DNA from 3 places in the Parabacteroides leei genome. Region 3 is predicted to be linked to each of the others. Evidence: riboswitches for the same ligand, from Rfam matches in the RefSeq annotation. Region 3 holds a riboswitch; each other region holds the start of a gene.
What was found. A riboswitch is a leader RNA that binds a small molecule or an ion and turns the genes downstream of it on or off. The one in region 3 is predicted to bind cobalamin.
Positions count from the first base shown of each region.

Region 1: another riboswitch for cobalamin. It lies ahead of M1P97_RS05550 (TonB-dependent receptor); the one in region 3 lies ahead of M1P97_RS06075 (sirohydrochlorin cobaltochelatase).
Region 2: another riboswitch for cobalamin. It lies ahead of M1P97_RS16005 (cysteine-rich CWC family protein); the one in region 3 lies ahead of M1P97_RS06075 (sirohydrochlorin cobaltochelatase).

Region 1 is NZ_JAMBQG010000002.1:459,567-467,657, reverse strand. Features, by position in the region: gene M1P97_RS05550 (TonB-dependent receptor) at 1-1,642, opposite strand, end outside; cobalamin riboswitch at 1,775-1,977, opposite strand; gene M1P97_RS05545 (O-acetylhomoserine aminocarboxypropyltransferase/cysteine synthase family protein) at 2,097-3,377, shown strand; gene M1P97_RS05540 (DUF6383 domain-containing protein) at 3,697-6,891, opposite strand; gene M1P97_RS05535 (glycosyltransferase family protein) at 7,599-8,091, opposite strand, start outside.
Region 2 is NZ_JAMBQG010000011.1:87,390-95,480, reverse strand. Features, by position in the region: gene M1P97_RS16010 (anaerobic ribonucleoside triphosphate reductase) at 1-2,042, opposite strand, end outside; cobalamin riboswitch at 2,327-2,525, shown strand; partial or broken gene M1P97_RS16005 (cysteine-rich CWC family protein) at 2,585-2,725, shown strand; partial or broken gene M1P97_RS16000 (acyl-CoA carboxylase) at 2,777-2,863, shown strand; gene M1P97_RS15995 (aspartate-alanine antiporter-like transporter) at 2,887-3,792, shown strand; gene M1P97_RS15990 (F0F1 ATP synthase subunit gamma) at 3,904-4,758, opposite strand; gene atpA (F0F1 ATP synthase subunit alpha) at 4,775-6,364, opposite strand; gene M1P97_RS15980 (F0F1 ATP synthase subunit delta) at 6,378-6,920, opposite strand; gene atpF (F0F1 ATP synthase subunit B) at 6,924-7,424, opposite strand; gene atpE (ATP synthase F0 subunit C) at 7,438-7,692, opposite strand; gene atpB (F0F1 ATP synthase subunit A) at 7,742-8,091, opposite strand, start outside.
Region 3 is NZ_JAMBQG010000003.1:92,707-100,797, forward strand. Features, by position in the region: gene M1P97_RS06065 (bifunctional aspartate transaminase/aspartate 4-decarboxylase) at 1-571, opposite strand, end outside; gene aspT (aspartate-alanine antiporter) at 608-2,308, opposite strand; cobalamin riboswitch at 2,451-2,645, shown strand; gene M1P97_RS06075 (sirohydrochlorin cobaltochelatase) at 2,768-3,682, shown strand; gene M1P97_RS06080 (TonB-dependent receptor) at 3,773-6,160, shown strand; gene M1P97_RS06085 (PepSY domain-containing protein) at 6,157-7,656, shown strand; gene cobJ (precorrin-3B C(17)-methyltransferase) at 7,744-8,091, shown strand, end outside.

The DNA of each region.
Region 1 (8,091 bases), on a different contig from region 3:
GCACACTATGTTCATAAGAAACCTTTCCCGCCAGTACATCCCAAATGGTATAGCGCAGCCCCAAACCACCTCCCCAATAACTCTTCGAAAAATGTCCTTTGAGATTTTCCGAGCCGGTTATCCAGGCAAGATCGTTTTGTTCGATAGAGGTGGCATTGATATAATCTTTAATAAAAACGGTACTCTCCCATCTTCCGTCGAAAAAAGACTGATTATAAGTCAACCCGAGAATATGCTTGGTCAGCACATCATTGGTTGGCTCAAAAGTTTCGTCGACATCATCACGACGTTTATTTCCGGTACGGTTAAGCAGATAGTTCAAACTGACTGAATGATGCCGGTTGATCGCATAATCGACGCCTCCTCGAAAAATAGTCATAGGGCGGTTGTAATGACGTATGGAACGCCCACGGCCATTAAGCTCATTACGGGATGAAGGAGTAAAATCTCCGTTCCAATCATAGATACGATAAGCCGTATCGACAGTAAGCGATGCGTCCCAGGTATGGGAAAGCGATGCATTTGTATTAATTTTCTCAAACCGCTTTTGATAACGGGCTGATACATTCCATGCATCGGAATGACGCTCCGCATTACCGATCACCTTTGTCTGGATAGACCCTGTCTGTATTTCTTTATCTATTTTGGAATAAGACCCGGAAACAAAGAAAGCATCTGCCCACGCTTTATCGACAAAGCCGGCTTCCAATTGGCCCAACAAGGAAAAATAATCGTCATGGAACCGTTTACGGTTGACTTCAATATATTTACGGCTATCTTCATCCCATACCTCAACGCCTTTCATCTCATAATCGTTCTTCGAATAATTGACTCCGATAGTCGGCTTGATGATCAATCCGGTCTTCGGTTCTACGAATTGGGCATTCAGGTCAGTTCTATGCGTATGGAAAGAACCTGTACCATAAGAAACATCCAGGTAATTCTTTTTTTCCTGACTGGTAATAATATTGATAGCCCCCCCCAAAGCATCTGCTCCCAAGCTGGCAGGAACTACCCCTTTATATATTTCCACCCTGTCAATGATATTGACAGGAAGATTTGCCAGCGAGACACCGCTTCCTTTTGTATCCAAAGGCATCCCATCAATAAAGTAACGAACGGAATTTCCTGATAATCCATTGATAGACAAGTCGAAGTCTGAACCGACTCCACCCTCTTCCCGAATCTTAATACCGGTTGTACGGTTCACCATATCATTCAGATTCTTCAGAGTGTTGATCTGTGGTTTAACATCCAACGCATTGACTGCAAAAGCACTTTCTTTCACCTGTTGGGTTTTCGTTTTACCGTATACTTCAACCGAATTCAGGGTTATGGAGTTTTCTTCCATCGTGAAATTCATTGTCATATTTTTACGGATATCGACAACGGTCTTTATGGTGTTGTAACCTAACAGGGTAATTATAAGAGTGCGTTTGCCGGGGGTTACCGACAGTGAATAACGTCCCCGGTCGTCTGTATACGTTCCCGAAATCGTATTTTCTATAGCGACAGTAGCCAACGGAAGCGGTGTCCCATCCTTCTCTTTCACTTCGCCGGATAGAATCACTTTATTCTGTGCCGCCAGACTTACTGGAAACAAACAACTCAATAAAAGAAATACATGTATGAAACCTCTCATTTCACCAAATTCATTAATTGTTTTTTACATGCTTTCGATGAAAGAAACAATAGAACACATGAACAGGCAGAACCTCCGGTAAAGTAGATGAATGTTCTTTCTCATATGTTTTTAGCCTTATCTCCCGAAAGCTTTAAACTTCTTATCTTGGCAGGTCTTCTGACTTACTCCATCTTTGAGCGTCCTTCCCATTCATTGCGAACAGTGGATTGAGTCGTGCTCAAAGACTTTGGCGGAGCTTACAGCAGCGGGTCTGTTCAGGATTTACACCTGATTCCCTTTTCATCACTTTTCCGTGGAATTGGAAGCGTGACACCAAAATCGGGTACAAAGGTACACGATTATTTTGAAACAATAGTGTATTTTTTATAATTGATCAAAGATTTGTGTAAATAGAACGAACTATTCTTTACTTTTGTCTGCAGAATATAATTACATAGCAAACATAAAAAATATGAGCAATTCATTCAAGCCGGCAACTTTGTGTGTGCAAGGTGGCTGGCAACCGAAAAAGGGAGAACCGCGTGTGCTCCCTATCTATCAGAGTACTACATTCAAGTATGAAACCAGCGAACAGATGGCTAAATTGTTCGACTTGGAAGAGAGTGGTTATTTTTATACTCGTCTGCAGAATCCGACAAACGATGCCGTAGCATCCAAAATTGCTGCGTTGGAAGGTGGCGTTGCAGCCATGTTGACTTCATCGGGACAAGCTGCTAACTTCTTTGCCTGTTTCAATATTTGCGAAGCCGGCGATCATATTGTAAGTGCAACCGGTATCTATGGAGGTACATACAACTTGTTGTCCGTTACACTGAAAAAGCTGGGTATCGAATGTACTTTCATCGATCAGGATGCCAGCGAAGAAGAGATCAGTAAAGCTTTCCGCCCGAATACAAAGTTATTGTTCGGCGAAACGATCTCCAATCCGGGAGTAATGGTATTGGACATCGAAAAGTTTGCCCACATCGCCCACAAGCATGGTGTACCTTTGATTGTCGACAACACATTTGCCACACCAATCAACTGCCGTCCGTTCGAATGGGGTGCAGATATCGTAACACATTCTACTACCAAATACATGGACGGACACGCTACTGCAGTCGGTGGCTGTATCGTCGACAGCGGTAACTTCGACTGGGAAGCACATGCCGACAAATATCCGGGTCTTTGCCAGCCGGACGAATCTTATCACGGACTGACTTATACAAAGACATTCGGCAAAATGGCTTATATCACGAAAGCAACCAGCCAGCTGATGCGTGACCTGGGTTCTATCCAGTCTCCGCAGAATGCATTCCTGTTGAATTTGGGTCTGGAAACATTGCATTTACGTATGCCACAGCATTGTAAAAATGCATTAGCTGTTGCTAAATGGTTGCAGAACTGCGATAAGGTTGCTTGGGTGAACTATCCGGATCTGGAAGGGAATAAGTATTATGACCTGACAAAGAAATATCTCCCGAACGGTTCATGTGGCGTGTTGTCATTCGGTCTGAAGGGTGGACGTGATGTTTCTATCAAGTTTATGGATAGCCTGAAGCTGGCAGCTATTGTTACTCACGTAGCAGACGCCCGTACTTGTGTGCTTCACCCGGCAAGTCATACTCACCGTCAATTGACGGACGAACAGTTGAAGGAAGCCGGTATTGCTCCGGATCTGATCCGTTTCTCTGTCGGTATCGAAAGTGCGGACGATATCATTGCTGATATTGAGCAGGCTTTGAAGCAATAAGAATTATTAGTTCATATAAGATAACCGTATTATGTGAAAGATGCTTTCCGTCAGGAATCGTCTTCTATATAATACGGTTTTTCTATTTAACATAATAGACTCTGTTTCCTGGAGCTCTTTAAAAACAAAACCCCATCGATAATAAATATCGACGGGGTTGTTTTTTGTCCATTTCCTCACTTCACAGTGGTACTCATGGATGAACTTTATTTTATTTTTATTACTAAAATTGCGCTTCCAATCTGTTCACCTTCACAGGCTACTCACCCTTCCCCGAAGGGAAGAGTAGAGAAGCATTCATTTAATTATTATTTATTTCTTATTTAACGATTGCTTTAACAGCAGCTTCGCCTTCAACAGCTACTACAACTACACCAGCAGGAGCAGAGATTGTAGCATCGTCAGAAGAAAGAACTGTGTTAGCGATTGTCTGACCAAGAACGTTAGCGATAGTAACAGTCTTGTTAGCAGCACCCTTGATAGTAACTGTACCGTTACCAGCAATTACGCTAACAGTGTTAACACCAACTTCTTCAGTATCTGTAGCGATTTCATCGTTAGCAACGTGTTTAACATTGAAGATCAATGCATCGTCACCACCCGTTTTGATATCATCAAAGCTAGACTCAGCTTCATTAGACAATACTAAACAACCATTCTGCATCTTCAGCCAAGCAGCTTTCTTAGGAGCAATAACAGGTTCATTTGCGGCAGCCATTGATTCAAATAAGAAAGATCTGTCTGCTTCTACTTCGTTTGCAGCAACCTTAGTATCCATGAAACGCATTGACCAAGTTACTAGCTTGTGATTATCGTTATTCAGATAATGGATGTACTTTTTACCTACTGGCTGTTTTGCATCAGCAGCTTTTATTGCAGCAAAGTTTACTTTGTTATTAGCGATACCTGCAAATTCATCTTTCAGAATATACAATGTGTCTTGAACACGGATAGCATCAACAAAACCTGCACGAGTATAACCTTTCCATTTGTAATCATCACTATTTGTAGCATAAGCTGCAGAGTCTGCGAAGTTTACAAGATATTTACCTCTTTCAAATCCAGGAATTGCAGGGATTGCATGAACACAATGTTCTGCATCAGTAATATTACCATTTGCATCTACGTGAGGTCCAGCTTCAGGACAAGGTTGTCCAGGAATAGCTGCCTGATCGCGACGTTCGATAGAAATCAAATATTGAGGTTTAATATAACCCTGACCACGATTTACCCAAGCAGTATCAACAACGAATGACAATCCTGAAGGAGCTTTATCACTTGTATAAATACCTAAGAAATCAATACCCTTAACAATGAAATTATCATTGCCTTCAATCTGAAGATATTCATTACGATAATTTTCATAGAATCTTAATGTGTCAGTAGCATCACCTGCATTACCTTCAAGTTTTGCAGAATTAAAGCGTCTGTAAAGAGGCGTATTATCCTGGTCTATTGCAAAAGAAGATGTTCTTGATTCGGCCAAAACCTGTACTTTCAAAGTAGCTGCCAGATCATCATCAGTTACACCTGCTTTGTGTGTACCAACTGCATTATCATTAGCCTTTACAATTGCATAATAATCAGCAGCATCAACATGATTGTTTTCTTTGAAGTAGAAACTGTCAACCGGAGCAGTAAATGCACCAATTGCATATTTCTGTTCAGCAGCTTCACCCAGATATTTACCATCTAAAGCGACTTTATAAGAAGTTCTATAAAGCTGAGCCAAACCGATTCTTTCCTTAGCAACTTTATCAACTAAATAACCATAAGCGTATTGTCCACCTTCATTCAAAGTGAAAGCTGTTTTACCTTCCAATACAGTAAGAACTGAATCTTTAGCAGGTTTTGCAATAAACTTATCAGTTGCATACGGATGCAGATAATTAAATGTATAAACATTCAAATTATATTTAGCATCCGGAATATTTTTATAACCCAGAGTCGAGTCGCTATAAGCTTCAGGATATTTAACAGCATCAACTTTTTCAAAGGTCAAAGAATCAGCAGCAGTACCAAACAATGCAACAGCAGATGCATAAACGCTAGATCCTTCAGCTGCACTCAACTGAGTTTCTACTGTGTTTGTATTAAACTCACGGTTCGTGATAGCAACAGGAGAAGTTGCACTAACTTTGTCTCCTGTATTCTTTTTCAACACAACCCACTGGTAAGCAGGCATGTGAGCAGGCATTTGTTCCGACTCCTTAACTGTTGTCCAGGCGATTGTTCCATTAAGATGGATAGGAGCAGCTAAATACTGACCTTTTGAATTCTTAATAAAATAAAGACCATCAGCCACAGATGTTTTACCATTAGCTACAAGATTACAACCTTCATAACCTAACTTAACATCCGATTCTTTCTTATCAGCAATAGTAATGATACGTACTTTACCAGCGATAAGATCCTGAACAGTAACATAGTTCTTTGCTGTTGTAGCAAGGTTTGTCAAATCTGCTGTAGTAATATTACCAGCAGTACCCAGTGCATCTTTCCATGTATCTGTTCCTTCCGGTTTTCTAACAACAGACTTAACCTGAATAACCAAACTGTCAATAGAAGGGAAGTAAGTGAACGCAAACTTATATTGATCCTTCAAATCAGAATTTTCAATTGTAGTAGCATCAGCATCAACTTCTGCAGTTTCACCAGTTTTAACAACTTTATCGATCCAGTTAAATGCCAAGAATTTACTACCACTTGCATTAGTATAAGCTGTATCTACACGCAGATATTTCTTATCTGCATTCTTTACAAATACAAAATTAGCATCAGTTGATGTTTCTGCTGTAAATTTACCATTTGTAAATGGATTAGGAACAGGAAGTTTTTCTCCCATTTCGTCAGGTGTGAATGTCAACTTAACACCTTTATCAGCTTCCTGAACACCTAAAATTGTATTGATTTCATTAGCACTCAATACGATTGCATCTGCAGTTTGAAGAGTAAACAATGTCAATTTTGCGCCTATTGTAGCATCTGCTGCTGCATCATTTGCTCCTAATTTCATCAAACGAACAGCATCATTACTAGCATCTTTAACAAGCCCAATAACAGAGTCTGCTTTAAAATAAGAGTAAAGAGTTCCAGGTGTCAAGCCTGTCAAATACTGAGTAGAAAAAGCCCATCCTGAAATTTCTCCACCAACATAAGTAGAATCAGTAGTTGCAGTTTCTTTAGCTAAAGTAACCAAAGATGTTCCATCATACTGAATGTCTAATCTCTGTCCTGTCAATTTGTTTGTGAAATCATAGATAGGAGCTTTACCTAATCCTTGCTCAGTAACTTCAACACACCAAAGTGTACTAGCTAAGTTTGCAGAAGTAACAGCAGATTCAAGCTTCAATGCTCCAGTATTAGTCATAGACAAATAAGAGCCATTAGCTTCTAATTGAAACAACTTCTTACCATAATCTGTAGGCAAAGCTGTAACGTCAGTTCCTGCTGAAGCAGACATTGCACTCAAAAGCGCAGCACCTGCCAAAAAAGTAGAAAACTTTTTGTTCATAATCAAAAATTTAATATTAATACTAAGTAATTCTAAGTTCTATTCTATAATAATGCCGATCTATCTTCTATCGGCTTGCTTGTACGATCGTCAAATACTTCAGCAAAAGTAAGCAATAGTTTTTTATCCGCAATTATTTTCATTGATTTTTTTACATCATCATATCCTTTCTTATCAATTGAATACAGTACTCTGTACGAAAGGGGGAGTTAGGGTTACAAAGAAGAAATTCACACATCCCCTACCCCTTCCCAGAGAGGGGATAGTTATTTTGATAATATAAAAGGACAGAAGACTGTCGATAATAATGTCAAAAGAATATGCATATATTAATGTACGCGTACTTTATATATATAATCCGGATTCATTCATACATTTTTAATCGCAAATGCTTGACACAACATGAATTCTGGTGTATATTGCATGACACGATCCCCGTCGGCAGCTGCCTACCATTAAGCGATCAGCTACCGGGAGCTAAACTTCCGGCATACCATGATTAATCATCAGACTCCCTTATTTAAAATAAGAAAGGCTTAGCTTACAGATACGTAAGGCTTGCCTTACTTTTATGCAAGGCAGGCATTACTTTTTCGAAAAGCATACATTACATAGTTGAAAGAAGGATATTAAGAGCTTAATACTCCTGAGCTACAATGTTAGATATCCTGAATAAAAGGCTCATCTGCCGGGAACTATCCGGTGTGCTACAACGAGAAGTTCTTCGCCAGCCTATACACCCAGTGCATCGAGAAACGATGCCATACGGAAGAAGGCATCTCCTCCATCAACAAATCTTCTCGGAACTCACGCAGGATCAACCAATCCGCCTGTTTCACCCAATGACGAAAAGACGGGTTCGGCTGGTGAGTTTCGGACAGATGTAATAAAGCATCCAAATCGAAACGGCCGGCAACTACCCCGGCTCCCGACAAAGAGGCATCATAGGCATTACAAGCCTGTTCGATATGAGTAGGAACCATCAGAACGGGTTTATTCAGATACATTGCTTCACAAACAGACTCGAAACCGGCAGTCGTCGCATAAGCTTTCGCTCCTGCCATATATTTAACGAAGCGGATGTCGCTGAGTTGATGGAAGGAAAGGGTATCGTCTATCCGGGTTGTTTCTCCTGCATCTTTCTTATCCCAGAAAATATGCATCGGAACGTCTGGATGCCTGGCGTGCCAAGCTTTTACT
Region 2 (8,091 bases), on a different contig from region 3:
AGGCAACGGTTGCGGTTGTGGTTTACCGAACCGTAACCGATATTATATTTGTCCATCATATCGACTACCTTCATGATTACTTCCGGGTTGTGAGTCGCGTCGCCGTCTATTTCGACATAGAAGATATGACCACCACCGGTTAATGCATGGTAAGGTGCTTCCACTTCTGCCTTATGACGGGCACTGCATTTATAATATACCGGAACATGGTTGGAGTTGGTATAATAGTCGCGGTCGGTAATACCGGGAAGTGAGCCGAATTTCTTGCGATCTCTTCCGGTGAATTTGCCGGAAAGGCCTTCTGCCGGAGTTGCCAATACGCTATAATTATGTTGATATTGTTCGGAGAACTGATTGACACGGTCGCGCATATACGTTACGATTTTCAGGCCTAATTCCTGGGAAGCTGCATCTTCACCATGATGTTTGCCGGTAAGCGCAACCAAACATTCTGCCAATCCGATAAATCCGATACCCAGTGTACCCTGGTTGATAACAGAGGCGATCGTGTCGGTGGGTTTCAGTTTCTCGCTACCCAACCAAAGTGAAGACATCAATAGCGGGAACTGTTTGGCATAAGCCGTTTTCTGGAATTCCATACGTTCGTGAAGCTGTCGGGCGGTCACTTCCAACATATCATCCAGTTTCGCAAAGAAACGAGCAATACGAACTTCCTTATCTTCGATATCCATGCATTCGATAGCCAGGCGTACGATATTGATGGTTGAGAAGGATAGGTTTCCGCGTCCGATAGAAGTCTTCGGTCCGAAACGGTTCTCGAATACGCGGGTACGGCATCCCATAGTGGCTACCTCGTACATATAACGTTGTGGGTCGTCTGCTTTCCAATCTTCGTGCTGGTTGAATGTGGCATCCAGGTTGAGGAAGTTAGGGAAGAAGCGACGGGCAGAAACTTTGCAGGCCAGCGTATACAGGTCGTAGTTACGATCTTCCGGCAGATAACTTACGCCACGTTTCTTTTTCCATATCTGGATCGGGAAGATAGCCGTTTCGCCGTTGCCGACGCCACGGTAGGTACTTTTCAGTATTTCGCGGATGATGCAACGTCCTTCGGCCGAAGTGTCTGTCCCGTAGTTGATAGAGCTGAATACCACCTGGTTGCCACCACGTGAGTGAATGGTGTTCATATTATGGATAAAGGCTTCCATCGACTGGTGTACACGGCTGGTCGTTTTATTGATAGCATGCTGTATGATCCGCTGGTCGCCTGTCAGGCCGTCTAACGGAGTATTTACGTAATCATCAACTTCTATCTGGTAGAGATGCGAATAATCGGCTCCGTTCAACTCTTCCAGTGTTTTAATCTCTTCGATAAAACTGTTGCGTACATAAGGAGCCAGATAGAAGTCGAAAGCCGGGATTGCCTGTCCGCCGTGCATTTCGTTCTGAGCTGTCTCCAGTGAGATACATCCCAGGATACTGGCTGTTTCGATACGTTTAGCCGGGCGCGATTCGCCATGTCCGGCAGAAAAACCATATTTAAGTATACGGTCTAACGGATGCTGTACGCAGGTCAGACTCTTGGTAGGGTAATAATCTTTATCATGAATGTGGAGGTAATTGTTGGAGATAGCTTCCTTTACCTCTTCGCTTAACAAATAGTCATCGACGAACGGTTTGGTCGTTTCGCTGGAGAACTTCATCATCATACCCGCAGGTGTGTCCGCGTTCATATTCGCATTCTCACGGGTGATATCGTTCGATTTGATATTGATAATCTCCAGGAACATGTCGCGCGTTTTCGCTTTACGGGCAATGCTGCGTTGGTTACGGTAAGCGATGTATTTTTGTGCTACGTCTTTACGGCTACTGTTCATCAGTTCCAGTTCGACTGCATCCTGAATCGCTTCCACTGTCATTTGTGGTTCTCCTTTGAATGAAATATGGTCTACGATCTGGCGAATCAGCTGCAAATCGTCTCCTATTTCAGTGTGTAACATGGCCTTTCTGATTGCCGTTACAATTTTTTCCTCATTAAATCCGACGATACGTCCATCCCGTTTAATAACTGTTTGTATCATGATAGCTCTATTGGTGTGTAATACTTTTTTTATGTTTGCAAAGGTATACTGTTACTATATACGGTGTTCTTTTTGGAAAACTTTTTGCTAGTTAATATTTGTCAACTATCTGGTAATCATATGTGTTGTTTTGAGAAATGGGAAACTTTGTAATTTAGATTGGTTATTTTGTTGTCCAAAAGTAAAATCTGTAATTCTATTTCGTTAGCTCTTATGTTTCAGAGGCTTTTACCGGAAGGCAAAAAAAATATATGAAAAAGGAGTATTTAATGAGTAATTTTTCTATACATTTGCATTGAAATGGTTCTGTGTTTTCGGTTCCGGAAATACAGATTAAAAGGGAATCGGGTGTAAATCCCGGACAGTCCCGCTGCTGTGAAGCTCCGTTCAACATTCTGAGAATTACTTATTGCCACTGACGTATGTCGGGAAGGTTTCAGGATGGGAGTCAGTCAGAAGACCTGCCGTTCGTTAAAGGTTCATATCCTCGTGGGTTAGGATACGAATTCGAAAAGATTATTTATTATAAAAGTTATTAGATCATGGAGAAAGATTGTCCGCGTTGTGGTGTCTCCTTTATCTGCCGGGTAGAAAATATTACTACCTGCCAATGTGCACCTGTGAATTTGGATGAGCTTCAACTGGCCTATGTGAAAATGCATTATCCGGGTTGTTTGTGCAATTCCTGCCTGAATGAAATAAAGAAATATTTTTATGCTTGCGAAGTGAATCCTCGTTACAAACTCATACAGGCATTGGAAATGCCTAAAAATAAAAGCCTGACTAATCCACCGAAAAAACATGGTAATATGCCGTTATAGAAAGAAATTAAAAATAAATTGTTATGAAGTGGATAAATGAGTTGTTATGGGGAGAGGGAATAGGACATTCCATCCTCTTATTATCGCTGGTGATTGCTGTCGGTATCCAGTTGGGAAAGATCAAGGTATTTGGTATCTCTCTGGGAATAACGTTGGTTTTGTTTGTCGGTATTTTACTGGGGCATTTCGGATTTACCATCAATCCCGCTGTTATCCACTTCTTTAAGGAGTTCGGATTGATCCTGTTTGTCTATTCGGTAGGTATGCAGGTAGGACCGGGGTTCTTTTCTTCCTTTAAGAAAGGGGGGATGACCTTGAACGGATTGGCTTGCGGAATTGTCTTTCTTGGTGTTATAACAGCATTAGCCATTCATTTTATAACGGACATTCCTATACCGACGATGGTTGGTATTTTGTCGGGAGCTATTCTGGGTAGTATTCCCTTCTCTATTCCGGGGATTCCGCAGCCAATCAAACTGGGTTTGGCCGGTGGCCCGTTGGTTGTTTCTATCCTGTTAAGCCGGTTCGGATACCGTTATAAATTGGTTACTTATACCACCCAGAGTGCTAACCTGATGTTGAGGGAGGTCGGCATAACCATGTTCCTTGCCTGTGTAGGTTTGAGTGCCGGGGATGGATTTGTGGATACGATCGTGAATAAAGGAGGTTTTGCCTGGATCGGTTACGGTTTCATCATCACGATGTTGCCTTTATTGATTATCGGACTGGTAGGACGGCATTTCTTTAAACTGAACTATTATACGTTGATGGGATTACTGGCCGGAAGTACGACCGATCCTCCTGCACTGGCTTATGCAAATGCTACGGCAGGAAATGATGCACCGGCTGTGGGGTATGCAACGGTTTATCCTTTGACTATGTTTTTACGCGTATTAACCGCGCAACTAATGATATTATTCTTCTATTAAATTTATAAAATTTGGTTGTTAGAATATTGTTCAATAATAATTTTAAAGCCAGAAGCTCCGCCGAAGTGATTTCGCCGGAGCTTCGTCCTTTATAGAGGTAATGAGGTTGTATTATCCCGCTCCTCCCATGATATCCAACAATTCGTTGGTGATGGCTTGCTGGCGGGTTTTATTATATTGGAGTGTCAGTTCCTGGATCAGGTCGTTCGCATTGTCGTTGGCCGTCTGCATGGCCAGCATACGGGCGGCATGTTCGGCTGTAACGGTGTCGAGCAATGTCGTATAGATATGTAAGTGAAGCACTTTCGGGAGCAACAAGGCCAACAAATGTTCGGATGACGGTTCGAGTATATAGTTGGCCGATGAATGTGCCGGATCTATTTCCGGCAGAGTGACCGGCAGGAATACCTTTTCGGTCAGTACCTGTTCCGCCATATTCTTGAAATGATGGTAGAGCAATTCTACCCGGTCTGCTTCTCCGGAAATATAAAGCGTCATCAGCGCAGATGCCAGCTTGCTGGCATCTGCGTAATTCAGCTTGTCTGCGATCAGCAGAAAACTGTCGTCTGTCTGATACCCTGCTTTGTGAAGTTCGTCGGCTATCTTTTTACCGACAGGATACAGGCGCACAGCGATACCATCCGCCTCATACCGGTGAAGGCGGGTAGACAGTTCCTTCCATACGTTGGCATTGAAAGCACCACACAGACCCGTATTGGACGAAAAGGCGACGATAGCAACCTGTTTTACCTCCCGTTGGGCGGTATAAGGTGAATTCAGTTCGCTTTCGGCTGCCAGGGTTCCGTTCAACAGGGCGCTCAGCTTACTTTCGTATGCAAGCATATGTTCGACAATCGTCTGCGTGTGATGTAGTTTGGCAGAAGATACCATCTTCATGGCTGAAGTGATCTTCTGCGTGTTCCTGATCGATGCAAGACGGATTTTTATCTCTTTCAGTGATGCCATAATTTAGTTTCTATATTCAACCAGCTTTGTATGCACCGCTTACCTGGCGGGCTGTTTCCTCCAGGATACGGCAGACGTCATCGTTTATCACACCCGATTTCAGTACGTCGAGTACGTCGTGCTGGTGGTTGGTGATTAATGTCTGCAGGTATGCGTTCTCGAAATCGTGAACATGCTCCAGCGGCACTTCCTTCAATAAACCTTTTGTTCCGCAATACAGGATCGCGATCTGTTGTTCGACAGGCATCGGGCTGTATTGGGGCTGGATCAATAGCTGGGTATTCTTTTGTCCTTTGTCGATGGTAAAAGCGGTAACAGTATCCATCTCGCCACCGAATTTGGTGAACGACTCGAGTTCGCGGAACTGTGCCTGGTCTATCTTTAAAGTACCGGCCACTTTCTTCATCGCTTTCAGCTGGGCGTTACCGCCTACACGGGATACCGAGATACCTACATTGATAGCCGGACGGTTTCCCTGGTTGAACAGGTCTGTTTCCAGGAATATCTGTCCGTCGGTGATGGAGATCACGTTGGTCGGGATATAAGCCGAGACGTCACCCGCCTGTGTTTCGATGATCGGCAGGGCAGTCAATGAACCGCCACCTTTCACGATCTCTTTCATGCTGTCCGGCAGGTCGTTCATCTCGCAAGCCACTTCCTGCTGGTTGATGATCTTCGCTGCACGTTCCAGCAAACGGGAGTGCAAGTAGAAGATATCACCCGGATAAGCCTCGCGACCGGAAGGACGGCGCAGGATCAGGGATACTTCGCGGTAAGCAACGGCCTGTTTGGACAGGTCGTCGTAAACGACCAGGGCATGGCGTCCGCTGTCACGGAAGTATTCACCGATAGCCGCACCGGCAAAAGGAGCGAAATATTGCATGGCTGCCGGGTCGGAAGCCGTGGCACTGACAACGATCGTGTAGTCCATAGCACCTTTTTCCTGCAGCGTATTGACCAAAGAGGCAACAGTAGAACCCTTTTGTCCGATCGCAACATAGATACAGTAAACAGGGTTGCCTGCTTCGTAGTTGCTGCGTTGGTTGATAATGGTATCGATCGCGATGGAGGTTTTACCTGTCTGGCGGTCGCCGATGATCAATTCACGTTGGCCGCGTCCGATAGGTATCATGGCATCTACAGCCTTGATTCCCGTCTGCAGCGGTTCATTGACCGGCTGGCGGAAAATAACGCCCGGCGCTTTCCGTTCCAGTGGCATCTGGTATTTCTTTCCTGTGATCTCACCTTTCCCGTCGATCGGGTTACCCAGCGGGTCGATCACACGGCCGATCATGTTTTCGCTTACATTGATGGAAGCGATACGGCGGGTACGTTTTACGGTATCGCCTTCTTTTACCTGGTCGGTCGGGCCGAGTAATACGGCACCTACGTTATCCTCTTCCAGGTTCATAACGATGGCTTCCATGCCGTTGTCGAAAGCCAGCAGTTCGTTGGCTTCCGCATTATCCAGTCCATAGATGCGTGCCACCCCGTCGCTTACCTGAAGCACGGTACCTACTTCCTCCAGATGGATACTGGTATTGATACCTTCCAGTTGCTCGCGTAATATGGCGGAAACTTCACTTACTTTTATCTGGTCTGTCATACGTTTTTCTTTTTTAATTTCTTTCGATCAGCTTGTTTCTTATCTCCCGGAGTTGACGTGAATAACTGGCGTCGATCCGGATGTTGCCGATCCGGAGAACGAATCCTCCGATCAGTTCCGGCCGGAGCACTCCCGTAAACTCGATGGTGTCGCCGGTTTCTTCCTGCAACCGCTTCTTCAGATGCTCCTGGGTCGCTTCGTCCACCGGTACCGGTGTCTTGAACAATACCCGGGTGATCTTCTTGTCTTTCCGGTACATATGGATATATATATATGCCATGAGCGGTAACAGGCTTTCCCTTTTACGCTGCAACACCAGGCGGATAAAGCGTGCGAACAGGTCGCATACTTCCAGGCCGGCGGCGGTAGTGAGCAACCGGATCTTTTCCTTTTCGGGAATGATCGGGTTGTCGAGTACCGTTTTCAGTCCCGGTTGTTCTTCGAAACTGACCATCAGCATCTTCATATCATCATATACCCGGGTCTCCTGCTTTTTCTCTTTAGCAAGTGAAAAGAGCGCTTTGACATACCGGGAAGAGATTGTACCTACATCCATATATTATGATTTACTAAACGAAACATTGTCGAGCAGCCCGTTGATGATCTTTTCCTGTTCATCCGTGCGGCTGATTTTCTCTTTCATTACTTTCTCTGCAATAGCGACAGACAAATCGGCTATTTCGGTACGGACTTCACGGATCGCTTTCTCTTTTTCTTCCCGTATATGCCGCGTTGCCTCTTCTACCTGCAGATGGGCTTCAGCGGAAGCTTTCTGATGGGCTTCGCTGATGATCTGTTCTTTTTCAACCAGGGCTTGTTTCAGGATCTCATTCTGCTGCTCCCTTGCCTGGGCAAGGATCTTTTCGCTTTCGGCCTGTATGCCGGCAAGCTGTTCGTTTGCCTGGCGGGCCGACTCGAGGGATTGGTCTATGTATTCTTTCCGTTGTTCCACGGCTTTGATAATCACCGGGAATCCATATTTGGAAAGAATGACAAAGACAATTCCGAAGGAAAGGATCATCCAGAATAAAAGCCCTGCGTCTGGTGTGAGCAATGACATAGTTTACTTTATTTTATTGGAACAATCCTAAGAAACATACCACGATCGCAAACAGGGCAACCCCTTCTACCAACGCACCCATAATAAGCATGGATGTACGGATATCGCCGGCTGCCGACGGTTGACGGCTGATTCCTTCAACTGCACCTTTTCCGATAAGTCCGATACCGATACCTGCGCCGATAGCTGCTAATCCGGCTCCCATTGTTGCACCTAGTTTAGCTAAGCCTGCGCCGGCTGCTGCTTGTAATAAAATTGCTGATAACATAGTTTTTAATCTTTTAATTAGTAACCTTGTTTTTAATAAATATGTTTGTTTACTCTCTTACTTTAGCCAGTCCGATATAATTGGCCGACAGCAGGGTAAATATATAGGCCTGCAGACATGCCACCAACAACTCGAGACAGTTCATAAACACGGTGAACAGTACGGATACGACCGTCATTGTCCCGTTTATGGCTACTCCCATCGAGGCGGTGATGAATATCAGGCAAGTAAGTGCCAGGATGATCGTATGGCCGGCCATGATGTTGGCAAACAGACGGATCATCAGGGCGAATGGCTTCGTTAGTATGCCGAAAAATTCCACAAAGGGCATGATCGGCAACGGCAACTTCAGGAACAGCGGTGCATTCGGCCAGAATATCTCCTTCCAGTATTCTTTGG
Region 3 (8,091 bases):
TATAACACATGGCGGCTGTCCCGCCTTCTGTTGCAAAAAGGTCGAACTTACCTTTGGGCGGATGGTTATTGCAAAGTGCCAGCTTCAGATAGTCTTCTACCAACACTTCCGTATATTTCAGGATACGGTCCGGGACCGGGTATTGATCACCGATCACCCCTTCGGTCCATTCATGTACGAGGTCGTTTTCATCGACACCCTTTTCACGGACCATATATTCGTAAGTATCTCTTAACAGGCGGGAACCGGGTGTTTCTTCATGTTTATCCAGAAATTCCTTGAAACGGACAGCAATGCGCTTTTTCTCCGGCACACCGGCCAAACCGACCATACCGTCTTCCAACTTGGTTCCGCGACGGCATTCTTCCATTCCGAACTGGCCAAGCAGAAAGAAGGCTTCACGAGGTGTCGTTGCGATCCAATTCGGGTTACCTCGTCCGGCATTCAACATGATATGAGTGCTTTTACGGGCACTCTCGTCAGCGAGATCGATCAGGATGTTCTTCAATTCGAAGGGGCTGATCTCCGACATCTTCTTTTCGTATTCACGGGTAATTACTCTTTCTTCCATATATACATTATTATATGATTTATAAATTTCAAATTGTCAATTCATCAATAAGACAATCACGACTCCCCAGATAATCAACAGAGTATTGCCGACAGCGTATGTAACAGTATAACCTAGGGCCGGTGTCTGGCTCTCCACCGCATCTTCCACGGCACCGAGGGCGGCGGTTGTCGTTCGTGCACCGGAAGTACAACCCAATGTGATAGCCGGGTGGAACTTAAAGAGGTAACGTCCCATCAGGACACCTGCTATCAGCGGGATGGCCGTTGCCAGTGCACCGATCACAAACAGGCTCACGCCTACTTCCTTAAAGCCGGTCACAAAACTCGGCCCGGCCGTAATGCCGACAACTGCGATAAACATATTCAGCCCGACATTATTCAATACCCAGAGTGATGGTTCCGGGATACGGCCGAAAGTAGGATGTTTGGAACGAAGCCACCCGAACACCAGTCCGGCAATCAGTGCTCCACCGCTTGTACTCAAGCTGACCGGAATATCTCCGAAATGCAATGCCAGCGAACCGATCACGCCACCGATAAAGATACCCAATCCGACAAAGACCATATCCGTCTGGTTCGTCGGACGATCTGCATAGCCCAATGTGGCAGCCGCTTCATTCACCTCCATCTTGGTGCCGACTAACTCGAGCATATCACCCGGATCGATCTTAGTCGCTGCCAATACCGGTATACTGATACCTGCACGTTTGATACTTTTGATACTGACACCATGCATCACCTTTTCCTTACGGAGCCGGGCTACGGTCATCCCAACGAATTTCTTGCGTGATATCAGGACCGGCAATGTCTCTGCCGGGAAATCCAGTAATTCGATATCGTTCACCTCGTCTCCGATCCAGTCTTCTTCCCCGATCACAAACTCACGACGACCGCTCAATACGACCTCGTTTCCTTTCATAAGCATCAGATCAGGCTTCACCTCATATACAATACCGTTGATACGGACACGTTCGACGAACAAACGCCGTCCCTGCCCTTCCAGATAATCTTCCAGTTCCTGCACCGTCTTGCCAGCTCCGAACCAATCGTTATTTATCTTATAGGCACGAAAAGTAATCGGACGGGCAGCAGGCATAAAACCGGGTTGTTCGCTCTCGTCGTCAGTTCCCATCTTCGACTCTAATTCTTTACAGGCTTTCTTTACGGAAGCCAGTCCTCCGAGGAAACGGGGAGCGACATCACTCATGATCCAAGCAGAGCCGGCCGTACCGAAAATATAAGAAACGGCATAAGCCACAGGCATCACGTTTATCATCGAAGCCTTGTCGGCGGCGCTCAGTCCTCCCTGGTTGATCGTATCTTCTGCTACGCCCAATACAGCAGAGATCGTCTGCGAACCGGCCAATAGCCCGGCAGCTTCACCTGCATTGTATCCCATCAACTTTGCCAATAGGAAAGGGACAAACAGACAGAACAGACACATCAGTACGGCAAAAAGGACCTGAGGAAGTCCCTCTTTCTTCAGTCCGCGAAAGAACTGCGGGCCTACACTGTAGCCCACGGCAAAAAGAAATAAAAGAAAAAATACCGACTTGATAGGTGCTCCGATATCAATATGTAACTGTCCGATTATTACTCCGACCAGCAAGACACTGGTGACGGTTCCCAACGAAAATTTTCCTATCTTGAACTTACCGATCCAGAAGCCGAAAGCCAGCGTCAGGAAAATGGCCAGTTCCGGATAGTGTTTGAGTAAATCTGCAAACCACTCCATATATAAACTGTTTGGCGTTAATACTAAATAGACATTTTATGTCCGGTTTTTACTTGTGGTAATGAAACAGAAGCCGTAAGGCAGTTGTTCCGACAGAATCAATTAAGATAGTATAAAATCCCTCTTATTTTAAATAAATTTCTATCTTTGTCACCGCTTTGGTGATACGGTAACTTCCGGTTATCGTATAAAAGGGAATCCGGTGAAAATCCGGAACAGTGCCCGCTACTGTAAAGCCCATTCCGAAGGAAAGCATTCTTACACCACTGTCCGGCATAAGGACGGGAAGGTCGCTTTCCGGGCAAGTCAGGAAACCTGCCAAGGTTTTTTATATCGTATCTTCCCGGGGTCAGGAGGATGATAAGAACATACGGACAATCTCTTTTCATAAAAAAATGTTTACCGGCTACCGGTATTAGGGCTTGTCGTATTCGTAGGCTATCTTTTAATTTACATTATATGAAACATTTACTATTACTTATTGCTTGTATGCTCGCACCTATGTGCTGGGCACACGATGGCGAGAACTTCGAGGCATCCGACATGCTGGCCTCCATGCAACCGGGTGACAAAGCCGCCTTATTAATGGTACATTTCGGTACCACGTATGACAACACCCGTGCGCTTACTATCGACGCGATCAACCTGAAAGCAAAGGAAGCCTTTAAAGGCATGGAAGTACGCGAAGCTTACACCTCCCGCATTGTCGCACGTCGCCTGAAAGCACGCGGTATCGAAAAACTGAATCCTATGGAAGCACTGGAAAAACTGAAAGCCGACGGATATACCCATATCCTTATCCAGTCAACCAACATTATCGAAGGAGTGGAAATGGAATCGCTTCGCAAAGACATTGCACCCTTGGAAAAGGATTTCAAAGACATACGTATCGGCAACCCGTTGCTTTATACGCCTCACGATTTTGAGGATGTAATAATAGCCATCACAAAGAACGGGGCGAAAGAAGGGGCAACCGTCCTTGTAGGACATGGCACATACACACCTGCGACAGCTCAGTATGCGATGATGGATTATATGTTGCATTCGAAGGGTTACAACGATTATTATGTGACAACAGTTGAAGGTTATCCTTCTTTCGATGATATGGTTGCCAAACTTGAAGCAGGCAAAACAAAGAAAGTACTATTAATGCCTTTCATGTTCGTTGCCGGCGACCATGCGAACAACGATATCGCAGTCGACATGAAAGAGGAACTGGAAGGGAAAGGTTACCAGGTTTCCGTATTTATGCAGGGATTAGGACAAAATCCGGAAATCCAGAATATATTTATCGATCATGCCAAGTTTGCCGCCAAACACAAGATGATAAATATTATGGATAAGAAAAAAAAGTACGCTGCAGCAAAAGATTAAAAGACTATACCCTACATCCTTTCGAAAGAAGCATATATTTCTTTCGAAAGGATCTTACACGCCCAATTACATTTATTATTCAATATTCATATGAAGAAAATATTAATATTACTACCGTTATCAGCCCTGTGTATACACGCAATACAGGCACAAGAAAAGAAAGAGTACACAAATTTTTCCGATACTACATTCAGCATCCAGGAAGTAGTTGTACAAACAGCCAAAAGAAATATCCCGCAGGTTACAAAGCTAAATGTTCCTATGAAATATTTACCGATATCCGTAAACCGAGTATCCGGTAGTAGCCTGGAACTTCGTGGTATCCGCGATATACAGGAAGCAGTACGTTTTATGCCTGGTGTACGTATGCAAACCAGTTACGGATCATTCCAACAGTTATCGGTACGTGGTTTCGACCATTCGGTAATGATGATTGACGGCGTTCGCGATGAACGTTCCGCCATCAACAACTCTTATCCTTTCCCCGATCTTTCCGCTGTCGAATCGATCGAATTATTAAAAGGTCCGGCCTCCGTGTTATATGGTCACTCAGCTGTCGGTGGTATATTGAATGTCGTACGCATTTCTCCGAAAGCCGAACAAACGGTCAATGCACGTGTAAGCTACGGCAGTTATGATAATAAGCAGGCAACCGTAGGAATGGGTGGTCACCTGATTGGTCCGGTAAACTATTACGCTAATGTGAACTTTTCGGATCAGGATGGTTGGCGAGATAATCAAACCAAACGCTTCTCCGGCTATCTGGCATTAAATGCCAAGCTGACAGAAAAAGATGAGCTGGATGTTCGTGGAGCTTTCAACCGTGACTTCTATAATACAGAAATAGGTCTACCCGATTTGATGCCTGCCGACATTTTCAATACTCAAACAGGTAAAAAATACCTGAGTGCACAGGAACAGTTGCCGGGGTTGAATCGTGAAGCCCGTTACAACAATGAATCGGATTTCATGAAAAACCATGCATGGAACGTGACAGCACAATATACACATATGTTCGATAATGGTTTCAAACTGATCGATAAACTGGCCTATTATAACGATGATATCAACTACTTCGGAACGGAAGCATTGGATTATCTGGAAAGTGAAGACCCGATTTATGATCATTATTACGTTAAAGACGGAAAGAAGCAGTATATCTGTTTAGACACGGTATATTTGTCTTTCCCACTCCGCTTCTCACACATCTCGAAGACAATTAGTAACAGCCTGGAATTAAGTGGTAAATTGAATACAGGAGAAGTAACTCATAATTTCGTAGGCGGTTATTCCTTTTCTCTATTGAACCGCGTAAGCTATACAGGATATAAGCTAGGCAATGATGTACAAGGGCCAGGTCTTTATTCGCATGTATCGGTATACGACCCGCATAGCATGGGATATATGACCAGCAAAATGTCGAAAGCTATCCCGTCACACAACTATTCCAATAGTATCTATCTGCAAGATATGTTAGACATTAACGAACATTGGAAAGCACTGGTTGCCCTACGTGGAGATTTCTTCCGTTATCTTCAGGCGAATGCTCCGACCCCGACAGGTAAACGCGAATACGACGATGCCGATCGTACAGCCTATAATCGTTTGCACAATGCCTCATTCACTTATCGTCTCGGTGCAGTTTATCTTCCACATCCGAATACTTCCATCTATGCTTCATTCGCTACATTCTTCAAACCGATCCGTACATTTTATAGCGCAAATGTAATGTATATCGACACTGACGGTGCCCGTTACTACCCTAAAAATAATGAAGAAATATTCAAACCGGAAAGCGGCTACCAGGCTGAAGCAGGTGTAAAATATACTCTAAGCAAATGGTTGGAAGCAAACGCAAGCATGTTCTACATTCGTAAAGCGAATGCTACACAGACACTGGCGACAAATGTGGAACAGGAAATTAACGGAGTAGCGACAAAAATGTCGATCATCGGTCAGGTCGGTATTATGGATTCTAAAGGTTTCGACCTGGAAGCAACCTTCACACCGGTTAATTCATTGGCATTCACACTTGGTTACGGATACACAGATTCCCGCATCCGGAAAATGAAAAAGATAAAAGACCCGGAACTGTCTGAGATCATCTATTCGGAAGCAAACAAAGGACAATTGGAGAAGTCGACTAGCCTGGAAGGTAACTATCAGAATAACGTTCCTAAAAATACATTCTATGCATATGGAAGCTATACTATACCGAAGGGAATATTACAAAACCTGGGGTTCAACCTTAGTACCAGCTATACAGACAAAGTGTATCGAAATACAGCCAACAGCAAATGGTTCGACAGCTACTGGATTACAGACCTGGGAGCCTCTTACCTATTGAACCATCATGTACGTCTGTCGGTCAATATCAATAACATATTCAGTAAAGAATATACAAACCAGGCATTAGGAGACCAGATCGTTCCGAGCATGCCACGTAATTACCAGGTAGCAATATCCTATAACTTATGATACGGATAACAAAACTAATGTTAGCAATACACAGGATACTGGGCTTTACGCTCAGTATCCTGTTTCTCGTTTGGTTCCTGTCAGGCCTGGTGATGATCTATCATACATTCCCACGAGCAGACCGGGCAGACAAACGGGCTAAAATGGATCTTCTATCTGTAGACGACCTTCCATCTCTGCAAATAATAGAAAAACGTATCCCTGAAGGAGAAACGATAAAAAACATCACACTCAACAGCTATCTGGGACAGACAGTTTTTCATATACGCACAGATAAAGGAGGTTATGACATACCTGCCGATTCTACAGAAACACTACCAGTCATCGACTGCGAGCGTATTAAGAAAACCGCCTCCCTTTGGTGCGCTGCTCCTGTCCTGAAGGTTGATTCCTTATATTCACTCGACCAATGGATTCCCTTCGGCAGTTTGAAAAAAGAATTTCCGATTTATAAGTTCTATTTTTCTGATCCGGAACAGCATGAACTGTATATTTCGTCTAAGTCGGGTGAGGTTTTACAATATACCGATAAAGACAGTCGTTTGTGGGCTTGGCTAGGCGCGATACCACACTGGGTTTATTTTGCTTCTTTGCGTCAGGATGCAGAGTTATGGATAAAGGTCGTTGTCTGGTTGTCAGGCATCGGTTGTATCATGTGTATCGCCGGGATTTATCTGGGAATTCGCGATTTCCGGCTGGCACGTAAACGTAGACTTGTCTCTCCTTATAAGAAGTTCTGGTATAAATGGCACCATATTATAGGTACAATATTCGGTCTGTTTGTTCTGACATTCACATTCAGTGGCATGATGTCCTTAGCACGTGTACAAGACTGGGGATTACGGGCAAAGCTGGATATAAACCCAATACAGGAACTTCGGGAAAAAGCACCTTCCCCACTCGATTATCCGTTGGATTACAGAGAGATTATACAAGCCTATCCCGGTCAGATCCGCCAATTGGAATGGGGTAATTTCGGAGATATCCCTTTCTATACGATACAAACAGATACTGATGATATCGTTATAAATGCAAATGCAAAACAGAATATAACTCCTTTAAATTTAAGTGCGGAAGATATCCGTTCGGTACTATCATCTATTCATGGAACAGATTGTGTCATGGATATCATACTTTCTGACTCTTATGACACCTATTATATTTCACGTAAAAGAGCGCTTGATCTCCCTGTCTGGAAAGTTACGATTGAAGATATAGACCATAGCTGCTATTATATCAATCCTGCTAACGGACAATATCGTTATGTGAATACGCCGGCCCGCTGGAATCATTGGATGTATCCGGCTCTACACAGTCTGAATATTAAAATACTGGTAGACAATCCGGTCTTATGGAATATTGTAATGTGGGGACTGATGCTAGGAGGTACATTTGTTTCCCTGTCAGGAGTATGGCTGGGTATAAGACTCTTCCGTCGGAAAATACATTCTTTAAAAAACAGGAGTTGCCATTCATGGATGAAAAAACAGAATTGAAGGCTATATATAATCCTATTATACCGATAAAATACATTATCTTTGTATATACTGATAAAATCAGAATCAATAACTCAAAGCTAAAAGATGAATACAGGGAAAATAATCGTAGCCGGGATCGGTCCTGGTAGCGAATCTGATATTACTCCGGCAGTACTGTCTGCCATCCGTCAGTCGGATGTCATCGTCGGGTATAAATATTACTTTCAGTTTGTTGAATCAGCGATCCGTCCCGATGCAATCTGTATCGACTCGGGGATGAAACGCGAAAAAGTCCGGGCAGAAGAAGCCTACAATTATGCTACCGAAGGCCATGTGGTAACTGTTATCAGTTCCGGCGACTCCGGCATTTATGGCATGGCTCCCCTTATTTACGAGATGAAACGCGAAAAAGGAAGCGATATTTCAATCGAAATACTTCCGGGAATCAGCGCT